DNA from 2 places in the Pseudarthrobacter sp. ATCC 49987 genome. Region 2 is predicted to be linked to the other one. Evidence: predicted binding sites of a transcription regulator. Region 2 holds the regulator's gene; the other holds the start of a gene.
The links. The regulator Rex, encoded in region 2, represses fermentation and respiration genes when NADH is low (regulators of the CRP and FNR family bind a similar motif). The targets are predictions, from matches to a motif close to CTTGTGAANNNNTTCACAAG.

Region 1: the regulator Rex is predicted to act here: its motif matches at 3,124-3,143, upstream of GXK59_RS06335 (glyceraldehyde-3-phosphate dehydrogenase).

Annotation. Positions count from the first base shown of each region.
Region 1 covers NZ_JAABNS010000001.1:1,329,805-1,337,120, forward strand. Annotated here, with positions in the region: gene GXK59_RS06320 (slipin family protein) at 1-470, opposite strand, end outside; RNA gene rnpB (RNase P RNA component class A) at 583-976, shown strand; gene GXK59_RS20415 (hypothetical protein) at 1,111-1,257, opposite strand; gene GXK59_RS06330 (GMC family oxidoreductase) at 1,470-3,083, shown strand; gene GXK59_RS06335 (glyceraldehyde-3-phosphate dehydrogenase) at 3,358-4,854, shown strand; gene GXK59_RS06340 (hypothetical protein) at 4,935-5,144, shown strand; gene GXK59_RS06345 (HNH endonuclease family protein) at 5,274-6,074, shown strand; gene GXK59_RS06350 (DUF1579 domain-containing protein) at 6,084-6,536, shown strand; gene GXK59_RS06355 (hypothetical protein) at 6,591-7,040, opposite strand; gene GXK59_RS06360 (1-phosphofructokinase family hexose kinase) at 7,109-7,316, opposite strand, start outside.
Region 2 covers NZ_JAABNS010000001.1:339,775-347,090, reverse strand. Annotated here, with positions in the region: gene GXK59_RS01650 (YceI family protein) at 107-655, shown strand; gene GXK59_RS20555 (hypothetical protein) at 909-1,583, shown strand; gene GXK59_RS01640 (hypothetical protein) at 1,796-2,602, shown strand; gene GXK59_RS01635 (redox-sensing transcriptional repressor Rex) at 2,668-3,363, opposite strand; gene GXK59_RS01630 (glutaredoxin family protein) at 3,454-3,714, opposite strand; gene GXK59_RS01625 (HAD family hydrolase) at 3,883-4,701, shown strand; partial or broken gene GXK59_RS20550 (HAD-IB family hydrolase) at 4,890-5,006, shown strand; gene GXK59_RS01620 (30S ribosomal protein bS22) at 5,276-5,374, opposite strand; gene GXK59_RS01615 (helix-turn-helix domain-containing protein) at 5,574-5,786, opposite strand; gene GXK59_RS01610 (3-deoxy-7-phosphoheptulonate synthase) at 5,976-7,088, opposite strand.

The sequences.
Region 1 (7,316 bases), 990 kb from region 2:
ACCTCGACGCCCCACTCCAGTGTGAGGGCGTCGAGGATCTCGCGGATGTCGCTGTTGATCCGCTCCGTTTCCGAGAGCGTCTGGTCCAGGCTGTGCCGGCCCACGACTTTCCGCAGTGTGGTCTGGGCGATCTGGTTGATCGCCGCCGACACGTTTTCGATCGCCACCACCGATTTCACGGCGTCCACGACCCGGTAGTAGGCCACCGCCGAGATGTCGACGCTGACGTTGTCCTGGGTGATGATGCCCTGCGACTGGATCGGCATGGTTACGATCCGCAGGCTGACGAGGTTGAGCTTGTCGACAAACGGGATAATGAAACGCAATCCCGGCATCCGCACGCCGACCACCCGGCCGAGCCGGAACAGGACGCCTTGCTCGTACTGCCGCACAATTTGAATCGCCATCTTGGCCAGCACGATCACCACAACCACGACGATCAGCCACACGATGACAGCGGTCCAGTCCATCGGAATCGTTCCTTGCCTGGGGGATACTTCCTGTCTAAATTCTCCCACCGGAGGCCCGAAAAAGATCCGGGGGGAGGCTGCTGCTGGAGGAGACCGTAGAATGGACGGCGGATGGGTTGACCAGGCGGCCGCGCGTCACGCAAGTGGCTCGAGGAACGTCCGGGCTCCGCAGGGCAGGGTGGTGGGTAACGCCCACTCGGGGTAACCCGCAGGCCAGTGCCACAGAGAACAGACCGCCTGCATGCGGCGCGTGCTTGCATGGGCTGCAGGGCAGGTAAGGGTGAAACGGTGGTGTAAGAGACCACCAGCTTCCCGGGTGACCGGGAAGGCTAGGTAAACCCCACCCGGAGCAAGGCCAGACAGGGCACGTTCGAGGGCTGCTCGCCCGAGTGTCCGGGTAGGCTGCTGGAGGGCGTCGGCAACGGCGTTCGTAGATGGATGGCCGCTACTCCCGCGCTGGCAACGGCGCGGGAACACAGAACCCGGCGTATCGGTCAACCCATCCACTCACATTCCCCGTGCCTACCCCGGGAGAATTCTGCCTGACCTGGCGCCGCCCCCCCTCGACCGCAAACGAAAGCGGCGGCCGGCACCGTGTGGTGCCAGCCGCCGCCGGGAAAGACCAGGTTTCGGATCAGGCCTAAGCCTTCCGCTTCACCCAGCCCCACACCCCTGTTGCCACAAAGAGGACCAGCCCAATGACGGCCAGCCACAGCAGGCCCTTAACGGCAAAGCCAAGAATCGAAAGAACGAGCCAGATGATAAGTAGTGTGATTATTAGTCCCATACGAACATCCTAAAGGCCAACGGCCCACAGACACGGAATATACGGCGCCTGCAGGTCCGGCCAGCCTTCGCCCGTTGCCGGGACGAAATTTCCCGATTACCTCTTCCCTGCGGCGCTGCAGGCTGAAGCGAATGCTTGACATCATCGCGGCGGGACCAGAGACTGCAGTGAACGTTCAAGTAACGGTGCGGTCAGCGAAGAGCATAGGAGCAATGGTGCCGGACGACGGAGCATACGACTACGTGATTGCAGGCGGCGGCAGCGGCGGCAGCGTCCTGGCGGGCAGGCTGAGTGAAGACCCCTCAGTCACCGTTCTCCTGCTTGAGGCCGGCAGATCGGACCGCCATCCGTTCATCCACGTCCCGGCTGGTTTCCCGAAGCTCAAAGGCGGCCCCTACCAATGGGACTACGCGAGCGTCCCGCAGAAGCACAGCAACGGCCGCCGCATCCCGCTCGCTCAAGGCCGCGTGCTGGGCGGCGGCGGGTCCATCAACTCCCAGGTCTTTACGCGCGGCGTGGCCGAGGACTACGACAACTGGGTCACGGACTATGGCTGCGAAGGCTGGTCCGGTGACGAGGTGAGCAAGTACTTCGTCCGTTCGGAGTCCAACAGCCGGCTCTCGGCACCGCACCATGGAACCCTGGGCCCGCTCGGAGTCTCCGACCTCCTGCGTCCGCATAAGCTCTCGGCGGCCTTCGTCAAGGCGGGCCAGGAGTTCGGGCTGCCCTACAACAGCGATTTCAACGGGGCCGAGCAGTACGGCGTCGGCTTCTACCAGACCACCACGAAGAACGGCCGCCGGTGTAGCGCGGCGGTCGCCTACCTCAAGCCGGCCCGCAAGCGGAGCAATCTCACCGTCCGCGCCAACGTGACCGTCTCCAAGGTGATCGTCAAGAATGGCCGGGCCGTCGGAGTCCAGGCGATCGAAGGCGGCAACGCGCGCACGTACACGGCAAACCGTGAGGTGATTGTCTCCGCCGGTGCCTTCGGCTCGCCCAAGCTGCTGCAGCTTTCGGGCATCGGCGACCCCGAAGATCTCGTCGCGGCCGGCATCGATACCATCCATGCCCTGCCCGGCGTGGGAAAGAACCTGCAGGACCACTGCGACGTCGACATCGTCTACGAACTCACGGACTACCACAGCCTGGACCGGCTCAACCAGGTCCGCCCGGCCACCGTCCTGGCCGGCGTCGAGTACCTCGCCTTCCGTTCGGGACCGTTCGCTTCAACCCTTGTCGAGGCCGGAGGCTTCAGTTACGCCAACAAGGACGAGAGGACCCCCGACCTGCAGTTCCACTTCCTCCCCGCCGCGCGGATGGGGACCGGCGCCGCCGCATTGAAACCCGGCTTCGGTGCCACGCTGAACTCGTACTTCCTGCGGCCCCGGAGCCGGGGAACAGTTCGTCCCGTGTCCTCGGACCCGGGCAAAGCACCCCTTATTGATCCGAACTACCTCGCCGACGACTACGACCTTGAAATGGCCATCGCCGGGGTGCAGCAGAGCCGTCAGATCATGGAGCAGTCGTCGATGGCGGCACTCACCAAGGCGGAGCACATTGGCGACGGCTCCCGGGTGGAAACCCGCGACGAGTACGTGAAATTCGTCCGCTCCTTCGGCCGGACCTCGTACCACCCCGTCGGAACCTGTGCCATGGGAACCACCGATGAATCTGTGGTCTCGCCGCGGCTCAAGGTCCACGGGCTCGAGGGATTGCGCGTGGTTGACTCCTCGATCATGCCGCGGCTCGTGAGTGCCAACACTCAGGCACCGACCATCATGATCGCGGAAAAAGCCGTCGACATGATTCTCCAGGACGCCAGGTAGTAGACCGGAAGTGCCCGTGGTCCCAGCCGGCCCCCAGCGCCGTGTGAGTCATTTCACGCGTCACCGGGCACCGGACCGTGCCGGACCGCCAGTAGAATGGACGGTGAACGTAGAAGTTCTGCCGCCGGGTCTGCGTTCGCAGCCGGCGGCTTTTCTTTGCTCGACACAGGCACCCGGGGTGGACCGAATCCCCGGAGCCGAGGTTCCGGACACCCTCCGGCAGCCGACTTCCGCATACGACGCCGTATGTGGTGGATTCTAGGAAGGTATTTCTGTGAGCCAGACGTCAGATTCTTGTCTTGATACGTGGATGGGCCGGGAGGCGCTCGCCGAGGCCATGATCCCGGTAATCGGCCAGCTGTACCGCGAGAACAACGTGGTCACGTCCATTCACGGCCGCAGCCTGATCAACAAGTCCACCATGAACATCCTCAAGGCGCACCGCTTCGCCCGCCGGATGAGCAAGGAAGAACTGCGTCTCGAAGAGACCGCCCCGCTGCTGGACGCCCTGACCAAGCTGGACCTCGGCGCCGCGGCCATCGACATTGCACGCCTCACCGAGAAGTACCGCGTCGAGGGCAACGGTGCCACCCTGGACGAGTTTCTCCGCGAGGAACTCGCCGAGGTTGTTGGCAAGCGTGGCGGCGACGACCGCACCAGCACCGACGTCGTCCTCTACGGCTTCGGCCGCATCGGGCGGCTCCTGGCCCGACTCCTGGTCGAAAAGGCCGGCGGCGGGCACGGCCTGCGGCTGCGGGCGATCGTGGTCCGCCGCGGCTCGGACAACGACCTCGCCAAGCGCGCCAGCCTGCTGCGCCGCGACTCGGTCCACGGCTCCTTCGAAGGCACCATCAAGGTGGACCTCGAGAACGACACCATCACCGCCAACGGTGTCCAGATCCAGGTCATCTACTCGGACAACCCCGCCACTGTCGACTACACCGCCTACGGCATCCACGACGCACTCGTCGTCGACAATACGGGACGCTGGCGCGACGCCGAAGGCCTCTCCCAACACCTCAAGAGCAAGGGCGTTTCCCGGGTTCTGCTCACGGCTCCGGGCAAGGGTGATCTCAAGAACATCGTGCACGGCATCAACCACGCAACGATCACCGATGCGGACAAGATCGTCTCCGCGGCTTCCTGCACCACCAATGCCATCACCCCCGTCCTGAAAGCGATCAACGACCGTTACGGCGTGGTGCACGGCCACGTGGAGACCGTCCACTCCTTCACCAACGACCAGAACCTGATCGACAACTTCCACAAGGGCGACCGCCGCGGACGCTCCGCCGCGCTGAACATGGTCATCACCGAGACCGGTGCCGCCACGGCAGTAGCCAAGGCCCTGCCGGAGCTCCTCGGCAAACTGTCGGGAAGCTCGATCCGGGTCCCCACCCCGGACGTGTCCCTGGCCATCCTGAACCTGAGCCTGGAAAACAGCACCACCAAGGATGAGGTCAACGACTACCTGCGGGAGATGTCGCTGCACTCGGAGCTGCGGAAGCAGGTCGACTACATCGATTCACCCGAGGTGGTCTCCACCGACTTCGTCGGCTCCCGCCGGGCAGGCATCGTCGACGGCCTGGCCACCATCTCCAACGACAAGAACGTCATCCTCTACGTCTGGTACGACAACGAGTTCGGCTACAGCTGCCAGGTGGTCCGTGTCATGGAGGAAATGGCCGGCGTGAACCCGCCGTCGTTCCCCGCCAAGGACGCGGCAGCAACGCTGGAGGCAGCCGGCCTGCCCGTCGAGGTCCAGGCCTGACGGCACATCCTGCGAACTCTGTTCCGCCTTTCCCGGCCGATCCTCTGGAATCGGCCGGGAAAGGGCACCACAATGGTGCAATGGAACAGAACCCGGCAGTAGAGCACGAAACCACCCTGGAACACGCCCTGGACGTAGCGCGGCGGAACGCCAAGGAAGCCAAGCGGCTCCTCGACGACGCCCGCGCCAAGTATGCGGCCGGTGAGGTCGACGAGGCGCGGGTCGGGCAACTCGAATCGCTCCTGGCCCTTGCCAATGAAGACCTTGTGCGCGTGACGAAGGAGAACTAGCGGGCTACCTGTCCTCCACACTGTGGACAACCCCCGCAGAGTCTGAGGCCCGGCCTAGGCTTCGGGGGTGGAAAGAACTAGTCCCGCCCCGGAACTCTCCGGATTCAAGCACGCTGCCCGGGTGCCGGATTGACGCTCACGTGGCCGGAGTTCCGGCAGGCACGACGGCGGTCCCGCCAGGCGTGGGCCCTACTGGCTGCCGCGGCACTCACCGTTGTCGCGGTGCTCGGGTGGTTCTTCACCGCCGGGCAGTTTGGCGCCGTCGACCCGACCGACGGACCCAGCGAGGCGCCTGTGCTGGCAGCCGGCTGGATGAACGCCGTCGCTTCCGTGCGGCTGGTTCCGGCCGGCTCAGCCGCGGCGCTGCTGGACACGCTTACGGTCAAGGGTCGGGCGGCCCAGGACAACTACGACCGCAGCGCCTTCGGCCAGGCCTGGCTGGACGTGGACCGCAACGGTTGCGATACCCGCAACGACATCCTCCGCCGCGACCTGACGGGAGCCGGGTTTACCAAGGAATCCGGTTGCCGCGTGGCCGCCGGGACGCTCCGGGAACCGTACACGGGCCGGCAGATCACGTTTAGCCGGGGAGCGGACAGCAGCAAGGCCGTGCAGATCGACCATGTCGTCGCACTGGGGGACGCCTGGCAGAAGGGAGCCCAGCAGTTGACTGCCGGGCAACGCGAGGATCTGGCGAACGATCCGCTTAACCTCATCGCAGTCGACGGCCCGGCCAACCAGGACAAGGGCGCGTCCGACGCCGCCACCTGGCTTCCGCCGAACAAAGCCTTCCGCTGCCACTATGTCGCCCGGCAGATCTCGGTGAAGGCAGCGTACCTGTTATGGGTCACTCCGGCGGAGAAGGACGCCATGAAGCGGGTCCTGTCCTCCTGCCCCGGACAGCAGACGATTGTCGCGGCCGCTCAGTAGACTGCAGCCATGGATATTGTCGAATACTTGACACCGCTGCTGGGCAGCCGGCAGGGCACCAACCGCCTCCGCATCATGCCGACGGACGAGTACCAGGAGTCGGCAGCCACCGCGACGGTGAGCGTGACAGCGGCGCACTTCGGGACCATCGCCTACACGTGGTCCGACGCGGACAAAGCCCAGGACGGTCTCCTGCTGCTGGGCGGAGCCACCGCGGACGGGGAGTCGAAGGCGGTGTGGGTCGACTCCTGGCACACAGGGCCGGCGTGGATGGACCTGAGCGGCGGCGTCGGCGAGGACGGCGTGCTCCGCCTGAACGGCTCCTACTCCGCCCCGACCGGCCCGGACTGGGGCTGGCAGATCCACATCAGCCCGGCGGAGGGGCGCATCACCATGCACAACGTGGTCCCCGGTCATGATGCCTACCAGGTCGTCGAGCTGCTGACCCTGGTCCAGGGCTAACCACATGGTCCTTTGCCTGGGCGGGCGGCGACCGGACGCGGGACCGGAGTCCGCCTAGATGACGAGCCTGACAGGGCCGGCAGTCTCGGGTCCGCCGCATGCCTCGCTGCCGCCCACCCGGGTCCAGTCCAGCTGCACCTCGCGCTGGGCCAGGACGCTCCCGTCTGCGGAATATGCCTTGATGGTCACCGTCTCCGGCGACCGCATCATCAGGCTGACCTTCCAGGTCCGGTCGTCGACCCGGGACGCTGTGAAGGGACTGTAGGGCCGCCCGGACGCGGCTGCCCCGGACGCAGTTGGGTCCGGCGTGACCGGCAGGGATGTGGCCGGCCCGGGCACGGCGCCGGGGCTGACAGAGGTCTCAGGAATTCGGACCGGGCCATCGGCGCGGACGGAGCAGGCGTCCGCCGCGCAGAACTCAACCAGGCTAACCTTCCCAACGTTGCCATCGAGCGACACCGTGAGGGAGTTGAACCACGCAAGGGCAGGGCAGGCGTTTGGCACGGAGCCAGAGCAGCCGGCCGTTCCCACAACAAGCAGCAGCCCGAGCGCCAGGCGGACCGGTCCCGGCTTCACTCGGCGGCCCCGCCTGCATTCCCGTCTTGGGCGGCGAGTTCGGCTTCCAGCCGTTCCACATCCTCGCGGTGGCAGAGTTCGGTGGCGGACGTGGTCACCGTGGCGCTACCGGCGGCGACGGCGGCCCGGAGCGCGTCCTCAAGGGTTCGGCCCTGGGCCAGGCGGAGCACGAACGCGGCCAGGAAGCTGTCGCCGGCTCCGACG
Region 2 (7,316 bases):
ATGCATGTTTATACTGGGTGAAGCAGTTGGTTGAGACTTCAACAAATGAGGCTTCAACTGACGATCAGACCCACCGCACGACCCACCCGACTCAAGGAGCAACACCATGGCACTTCCCGCCAACGTCACCACCGGCACCTGGACCCTCGACAACTCCCACAGTGAGATTGCCTTCACCGTCCGCCACGCGGGCATCAGCAAGGTCCGCGGCCAGTTCAAGGATGCAGAAGCCACCCTGGACCTCGCCGAGAACGTCGCGGACTCGAAGGTCAACGCCACGATCAAGACCGCGAGCTTCGACTCCGGCGACGCCAACCGCGACGGCCATGTCCGCGGCGAAGACTTCTTCGACGTCGAGAAGTTCCCGGAAATCTCCTTCGTTTCCAACAGCATCGTCCCCAAGGGTGACGCGTACGAGCTCCAGGGCGAGCTCACCATCAAGGGCGTTACCCGTCCGGTGGCCCTCGAAACCGAGTTCAACGGCGTTGCCGTCGACCCGTTCGGCATGACCCGCGCAGGCCTCTCCGCTGAGACCACTATCAGCCGCAAGGACTTCGGCCTGACCTGGAACGCAGTCCTCGAAGCCGGCGGCGTGCTCGTCAGCGACAAGGTTGCCGTCAACCTCGAACTGGCCTTCATCGCCCCCGCAGCCTAGTCTGCAACGCTTGGCCGGGCCGGTCCCCAGGACCGGCCCGGCCGGCGGCTTCCGGCGCCGGGCACCCCGTTCCGTCCGTGTGACGGAGCGGGGTCTTGCGTTTAACCGGGAGCTGCTGCCGCCACGGCAAATGCGTCTTCAGCAGAGCCCTGCAGGGCCGCGTCCAGGCGCGGGCCCGGGGCCACCCCGACATGCCCCGCAACATGCTCAAATTCCCTCGATACCGGCACATTCGCGGTCTACAGTGAGAGCCATGAGCAACCCTAATGAGGTACCTCCACCGCATCAGCCGGGTGCCCAGCCCCCGCAGGCGGGCAATGTTCCACCGGCAGGTTACGAGCCGCCGCCAGTCACGCCCCTGCCCGGCTACCAGTTGCCGGGCTATCAGGCCCCGCCGCCGGGATACCAGCCGCCCGGCCATCAGGCACCCCAGCCCGGCGGATTCCGCTTTGAGCTGCCCACGGACCGGCCGCAAAACTTCAACGACGTGATGCCCCGCGGCGGATTCGCCGGCATGTTCACGGTCACCTGGCTGCCGACCGAGCTGAAAGTGTCCTACTGGATCTGGCTCATCGGCGGGCTGCTGGGTTTGCTCGGCGGAGTGATCGGCCTCTTTGGGTCGTTCGTGCTCCTGGCCGTCGTTCCGGGCCTGGGGTTCGTGGTGCTCCTGCTGGTGCTGGTGGCACTGGCCCTTGCGGCGGCTCAGGTCATCCTGGCCATGAAGATGAAGGAGGGCCGCGAGTGGGCCCGCTTCGCCCTCACAATAGTTGCCGGCATTTCCCTGCTGCTTGCCGTCCTCAACACCAGCGCGGCGGAAGGCCGGGGCGGAGGCAGCTGGCCGAGCTTCATCGTCAGCCTGGCGGCCGCCGCACTGATGTGGATGCCCAACTCCCAGGCGTGGTTCGCCTCGCTCCGGGGCCGCAGCTGATCCGCGCCCGCCCCGCGCCGGATCTAAGTTCAACCTGGGCCTGACCTGCGCTTGTGCAGCATCAGGCACCCGCCCCTTGTTCGCCGAGAATACTCCTGCGGAATGATCCGCGCGCGCGCCGGCCCGCGGTACGGTGGGAGTAAACCATGCTGGGGGCAGGGCAGGAATCTGTTTCCGGTATCCGAACCAGACCGCCACGCAAAGGAACGCCCATGAGCATCCCGCCAGTCCCGCCGTCGAACCCGGACTCCCCCGAGCCGGGCGCACAGCCCGCACCCCGTTACGGCCAGAACGCACCCCAGTACGGCGAGCAGCCGCCCTCCGCACCGCAGTACGGCCAGCAGCCGCCGGGAGCACCGCAGTACGGCCAGCCCCCGTCCGCGCCGCCGTACGGGCAGCAGGCTCCGCAGTACGGCCAGAACGCCCCGCAGTACGGGCAGCAGGCCCCCCAGCCTCCGCAGTACGGCCAGAACCCGCCGCAGTACAACCAGCCCGCCTACGGCCAATCCCCCTATGCCCAGTACCCCTATGCCCAGTACCCCTCGGGGCAGCCGCAGGCCACGCCCGGCATGCCCAAACTGGTGAACACGGCCTTTTGGCTCATCGTTGCGTCCGGCGCGGTATGGGTCATCTCGCTGCTGCTGGCGATCGGAACGCTGGATTCCCCCGCCATGCGGGACATGTTCGAACAGCAGATGGCCGCGAGCGGTGCTGAAATACGGTTCGAGGACCTCAGGGGTGCCCTCGTCGGGAGCATCGTCGTGTTCGCTGTGATCAGCGCCGGACTCTACGCCCTCGTTGCCTTGAACGTGCGCAAAGGCAAGAACTGGGCACGGATCCTGGGCACGGTCTTCGCCGCCCTGTCCATCTTCAGCCTCTACCCGCTGAGCCTCGGCACGCTGGCAGTTCTCCTCGGCATCGCCGGCATTGTGATGCTGTACCTGCCGGCAACGTCGCCGTACTTCAGCAAGCAGCAGCCGTTCGCCAACCCGTACGGACAGCCGGGCCGACCGTACTAACGGTCGACACCAAGTAGCCAGGCACCGGCGCAGAGGGCGCGGGAGCCGGACGGGCTGACTGAAAGCTAGTCAGCATCCTCCGGGTCCTGCGCCCTTTGTGCGTGATAGGCGAGGATCTGGAGTTCGGTGGCCATATCCACCTTGCGCAGGTTGACCCCGGGCGGCACCTGCAGCATCACCGGGGCAAAACTGAGGATGCTCCGCACGCCGGCGGCAATCACCCGGTCGCAGACGTCCTGCGCCACGGCAGCCGGCAGGGCGAGTACCACCATGTTGGCGCCCGTCCGCTGCAGCACCGGTTCCAGGTCGGCAGCATCGCTGACACGCAACCAGCCCACCTCGCTCCCGACCACCATCTGGTCGGCATCGAAAATTGCGACAATGTCGAAGCCCCGGGATTCGAAGCCGCCGTACCGGGCCAGCGCCTTGCCCAGGTTGCCGGCACCGACGATCGCGACCTTCCAGTCGTGCGTCAGGCCCAACGCCGCGGCGATGTGCCGGCTGAGGTACTGCACTTCGTAGCCGACACCACGGGTCCCGTAGGAGCCCACATAGGAAAGGTCTTTGCGGAGAGTCGAGGAGCTGACGCCCGAGGCCTCGGCCAGGGATTCGGACGAGACCCGATCAACACCCTCGGCGAGCAGGGTGGTCAGGGCGCGCAGATAGATGGTCAGCCGGGACACGGCCGCGGGCGGAATCTGCTTGGCGGCAGTCCCGGATCCCCCCGGCATCGCGTCGGGGGATGAGTCCAGCGAAGTCACTATCTGCTCCATTGAGTCGCGTTGTGACTTCCACTCTAGGGCCCCCGCAGTTCGCCGGACAAAGCAGTCGCCTCCAACAGCCCCGGCCGGTCAGCCCTGCCGGCCCAGCGCCCGCCGTAACGTCCGCTCCAGCCGGGCTTCGTCGATCTTCCAAAAGTCCCGCTGGACGCCATCCACCAGCACCACGGGAATCTCCTCGGCGAAGCGTTCCCGCAGTTCGACGTCGTTGTCCACCGGTTGCTCCCGCCAGCCGATCCCGAGGTTCTTTGTGACGCGGTCGACGGCGTCGCGCGCCGCCGAGCAGAGGTGGCAGTCAGCTTTGGTGATGAGGACGATGTCGGGGCTGGGCATGGTTCCACGGTAGCCCGGCGGCCCGTCCGGCGTCGACGCGCCGCAGCATCCGGGCGCCGCCGCGGCCCGGGGGACGGGACTGGCTCCGGCGTCGACGCGCCGCAGCATCCGGGCGCCGCCGCGGCCCGGGGGGACGGGACTGGCTCCGGCGTTGACTAGACTCGTGGCATGTCCGAAGAGAAGTACGCCGCTGTGGTCACAGATCCTGTTGCAGCACCGCAGCACGGCGAAGCCGCGTTCTTCGACGTCGACAACACCCTCATGCGCGGGGCCAGCCTATTCCACGTGGCCCGCAAGATGCACCAGCGCGGGGCCTTCACGATTCCACAGGCGGCGGGGTTCGCCTGGAAGCAACTGATGTTCGTGCTCCGCGGGGAGAACATGGACGATGTCCACGCTGTCCGCGACACCGCCCTGGCGCTCGCCTCCGGTATCACCGTTGAGGACATCGAGGCCCTCGGCGAAGAAGTCTATGACGAAATGATTGAATCCCGGATCTGGCCGGGGGCCAAGGCGCTGGCCGAGCAGCACCTCCGGGTGGGCCGTAAGGTCTGGCTCGTGACCGCCACGCCGATCGAGGTGGCCTCGGTGATCTCCACGAGGCTGGGCCTCACCGGCGCCCTCGGCACGGTGGGCGAAATAATGGATGGTTCCTACACCGGACGGCTGGTCGGCGAGATCCTGCACGGCCCCGCCAAGGCCGTGGCGGTCACCGCCGTGGCCGAGGCCGAGGGACTGGACCTGGCGCGGTGCTGGGCGTATAGCGATTCGCACAACGACATCCCGCTGCTGAGCATGGTGGGACATCCCGTGGCCATCAACCCCGACTCCCGGCTCCGCCGCCACGCCCGTGATCACAACTGGCCGGTCTACGATTTCCGTTCCGGACGCCGCGCGGCAACCCTGGGCCTCAAGGCCGCCACCGTCGGAGGGGCGATCTACGGCCTCTGGCGGGGCTTCTCCCGCTTCCGCGGCCCCACGGTCTGACCCGCACCCCAGCGCGCCTGCCTCTTTCCGCTACGCGTTCAGCCGGGCGCTACGCTTCCTGCCAAGCGCTACGCGGATCCGCGTAGCGCCGGCCCAAACGCGAGTCGACTGTCCGAAAGCGCGTCGCCCGCCTCAGCTCTCCGCCGTCGGCCTTCCGAAGCTGGTGCGGCGCCCGTGATCACAACTGACCGGTCTACGATTTCCGTTCCGGACGCCGCGCGGCAATCCTGGGCCTCAAGGCCGCCACGGTCGGAGGGGCGATCGACGGCCTCTATCGAGGCTTCTCCCGCTTCCGCGGCCCACGGTCTAACCCGCCCCCAGCCAGCCTGCCCGGCCAGCCTCTTTCCGCTGCGCTTTCGGCCGGGCGCTACGCTTCCTGCCAAGCGCTACGCGGATCCGCGTAGCGCCGGCGCAAACGCGAGTCGACGGTCCGAAAGCGCGTGGCCCGTCCGAAGGAGCGTCGCCCGCCGGAATGCGCGTCACTCGCCCGCACGCGCGTCCGCACCCGCCGCGAAGCCAAAGAAAATGCCCGCTGCCTGGAAGGCAACGGGCATTCACATGATGTGAAGTATCTCTACTTCTTATTGCGACGCTGGTGGCGCGTCTTGCGAAGCAGCTTGCGGTGCTTCTTCTTGGCCATACGCTTGCGACGCTTCTTAATAACTGAACCCACGAAAGTTCCTTACCGGCTAGATGCAGTACCTGCCTGTTGGAAAGGGTCCGCGGGCTAAGCAGCAGACTGTACAACTGACAGGTTCTTACAATGACGTAAAACGTTCCTTAACAGGGTACCGCCTAACGGGGGCACACCACGACCGCAGGCCGCGCTGGGCGCCTGCAGGTTGTTATTCCGGCGTACAAGACGCGAAGAATCAGGCTGTTTCCGTGTGCCCGTCGACTACAGCACCCTTGAGGTACTGCTCGACGGCGGTTTCCGGCACCCGGTAGGAGCGCCCGAAACGGACAGCCGGCATCTCGCCGGAATGAACAAGACGATACACGGTCATTTTGGACACGCGCATCACATCCGCGACCTCAGCCACGGTCAAGAAGCGCGCATTGGAGAAGTTAGCCTCCGAAGACATTTCCCTATTCCTTTACTCAAGCGAACGGCAGCCCCATCTGAACGACATGGCGGTGTGCCGATGCTGAGCCATCAAACAACCATGTGATAGATACTCTAGGGGCTGATGGTGCCAATGTGAAAGAGCTACGCGGGAATCTCCGGGCCTCCCGGCAGGATTTCCTCCGGCTCCGCCTGACCGCCGGGGCTCTTAGCCGCGGGTACGGCGAACGCGCGCGGAGGCCGCAAGCTGCGCCAGGACCGATGCCGTGACATCCCAGTCCATGCAGGCATCCGTCACGCTCTGGCCGTAGACGAGCTCGTCCGATCCGGCGGCGTGCTCGACGACATCGAGGTTTTGCGCCCCGCCAACGAGGAAGCTCTCCAGCATGACGCCGGCGATGGCTCCCGCCGAGCTGCCGCCCCCCTCGAGTTGGGCGCCGATTTCGAAGGCGACTTCAGCCTGCCGGTGGTGGTTCTTGCCACTGTTGGCGTGGCTCGCATCAACGATCAGCCGCGGGTTGAGCTGCTTGGCGGCGAGCTTGGCGGTGGTGGCCTCGATGTCGGGGGCGGAGTAGTTGGGTCCTTTGCGGCCGCCGCGGAGGATGATGTGCGTGTCAGGGTTGCCTGCGGTGGAGACCAGGGCGGCCCGGCCCTCGCCGTCGATCCCCAGGAACGCCTGGGCTGCCCCGGCGGCGCTGCACGCGTCGAGCGCGACCTGCAGGTCGCCGTCGGTCCCGTTCTTGAACCCGATCGGCATGGACAGGCCCGACGCCAGCTGGCGGTGGATCTGGCTTTCGGTGGTGCGGGCACCGATGGCGCCCCAGGAGACAAGGTCCGCCATGTACTGCGGGCTGATGGGTTCCAGGAACTCGGTGCCGGCGGGCAGGCCCAGCGCGGTGACCTGCTGCAGGAAGCGGCGCGAGGCACGCAGCCCGGCAGCGATGTCGTGGCTGCCATCAAGCCGGGGATCGTTGATCAGGCCTTTCCAGCCCACCGTGGTGCGTGGCTTTTCGAAGTAGGCCCGCATCACGATCAGCAGGTCTTCCTTGTGCTTTTCGGCCTGGCTGACCAGCCGGCGGGCGTACTCGAGGCCGGCCTTGGGATCGTGGATGGAGCAGGGGCCCACAATGACGAGCAAGCGGTCATCGACCCCGTCCATGATGACGCGGACCTCGTCCCGGCCCCGGGCCACGACGTCGGCCAGGCCGGCGTCCAGCGGCAGCTCCGCGGCGATGTCCTGCGGGGTCGGCAGCGGGGTGAACTCGCTGACGCGCAGGTTAGAGGTGGACTGCTGGGATTCGGGGGCTGCTTCGATGCTCATGTGCGGGTCCTGTTCCGGGGTGCGGAGCGGGCCCTGATCAGAACCCGCCGTGAAATGGCGAAGGGCAGAGAATGATCTCTGCCCTGTTGGCTCTGAAGGAAGGTTGGATGCGTGTCAGTTAGACGCGGGCCCCTCCAGAGCCAACGAAAAATACGCATACCAACGGTTAGTCATAGCTCGACGATAGCCCGCGGACCGCAGCCGCGGCAAAATCCGGGACGTAACAAT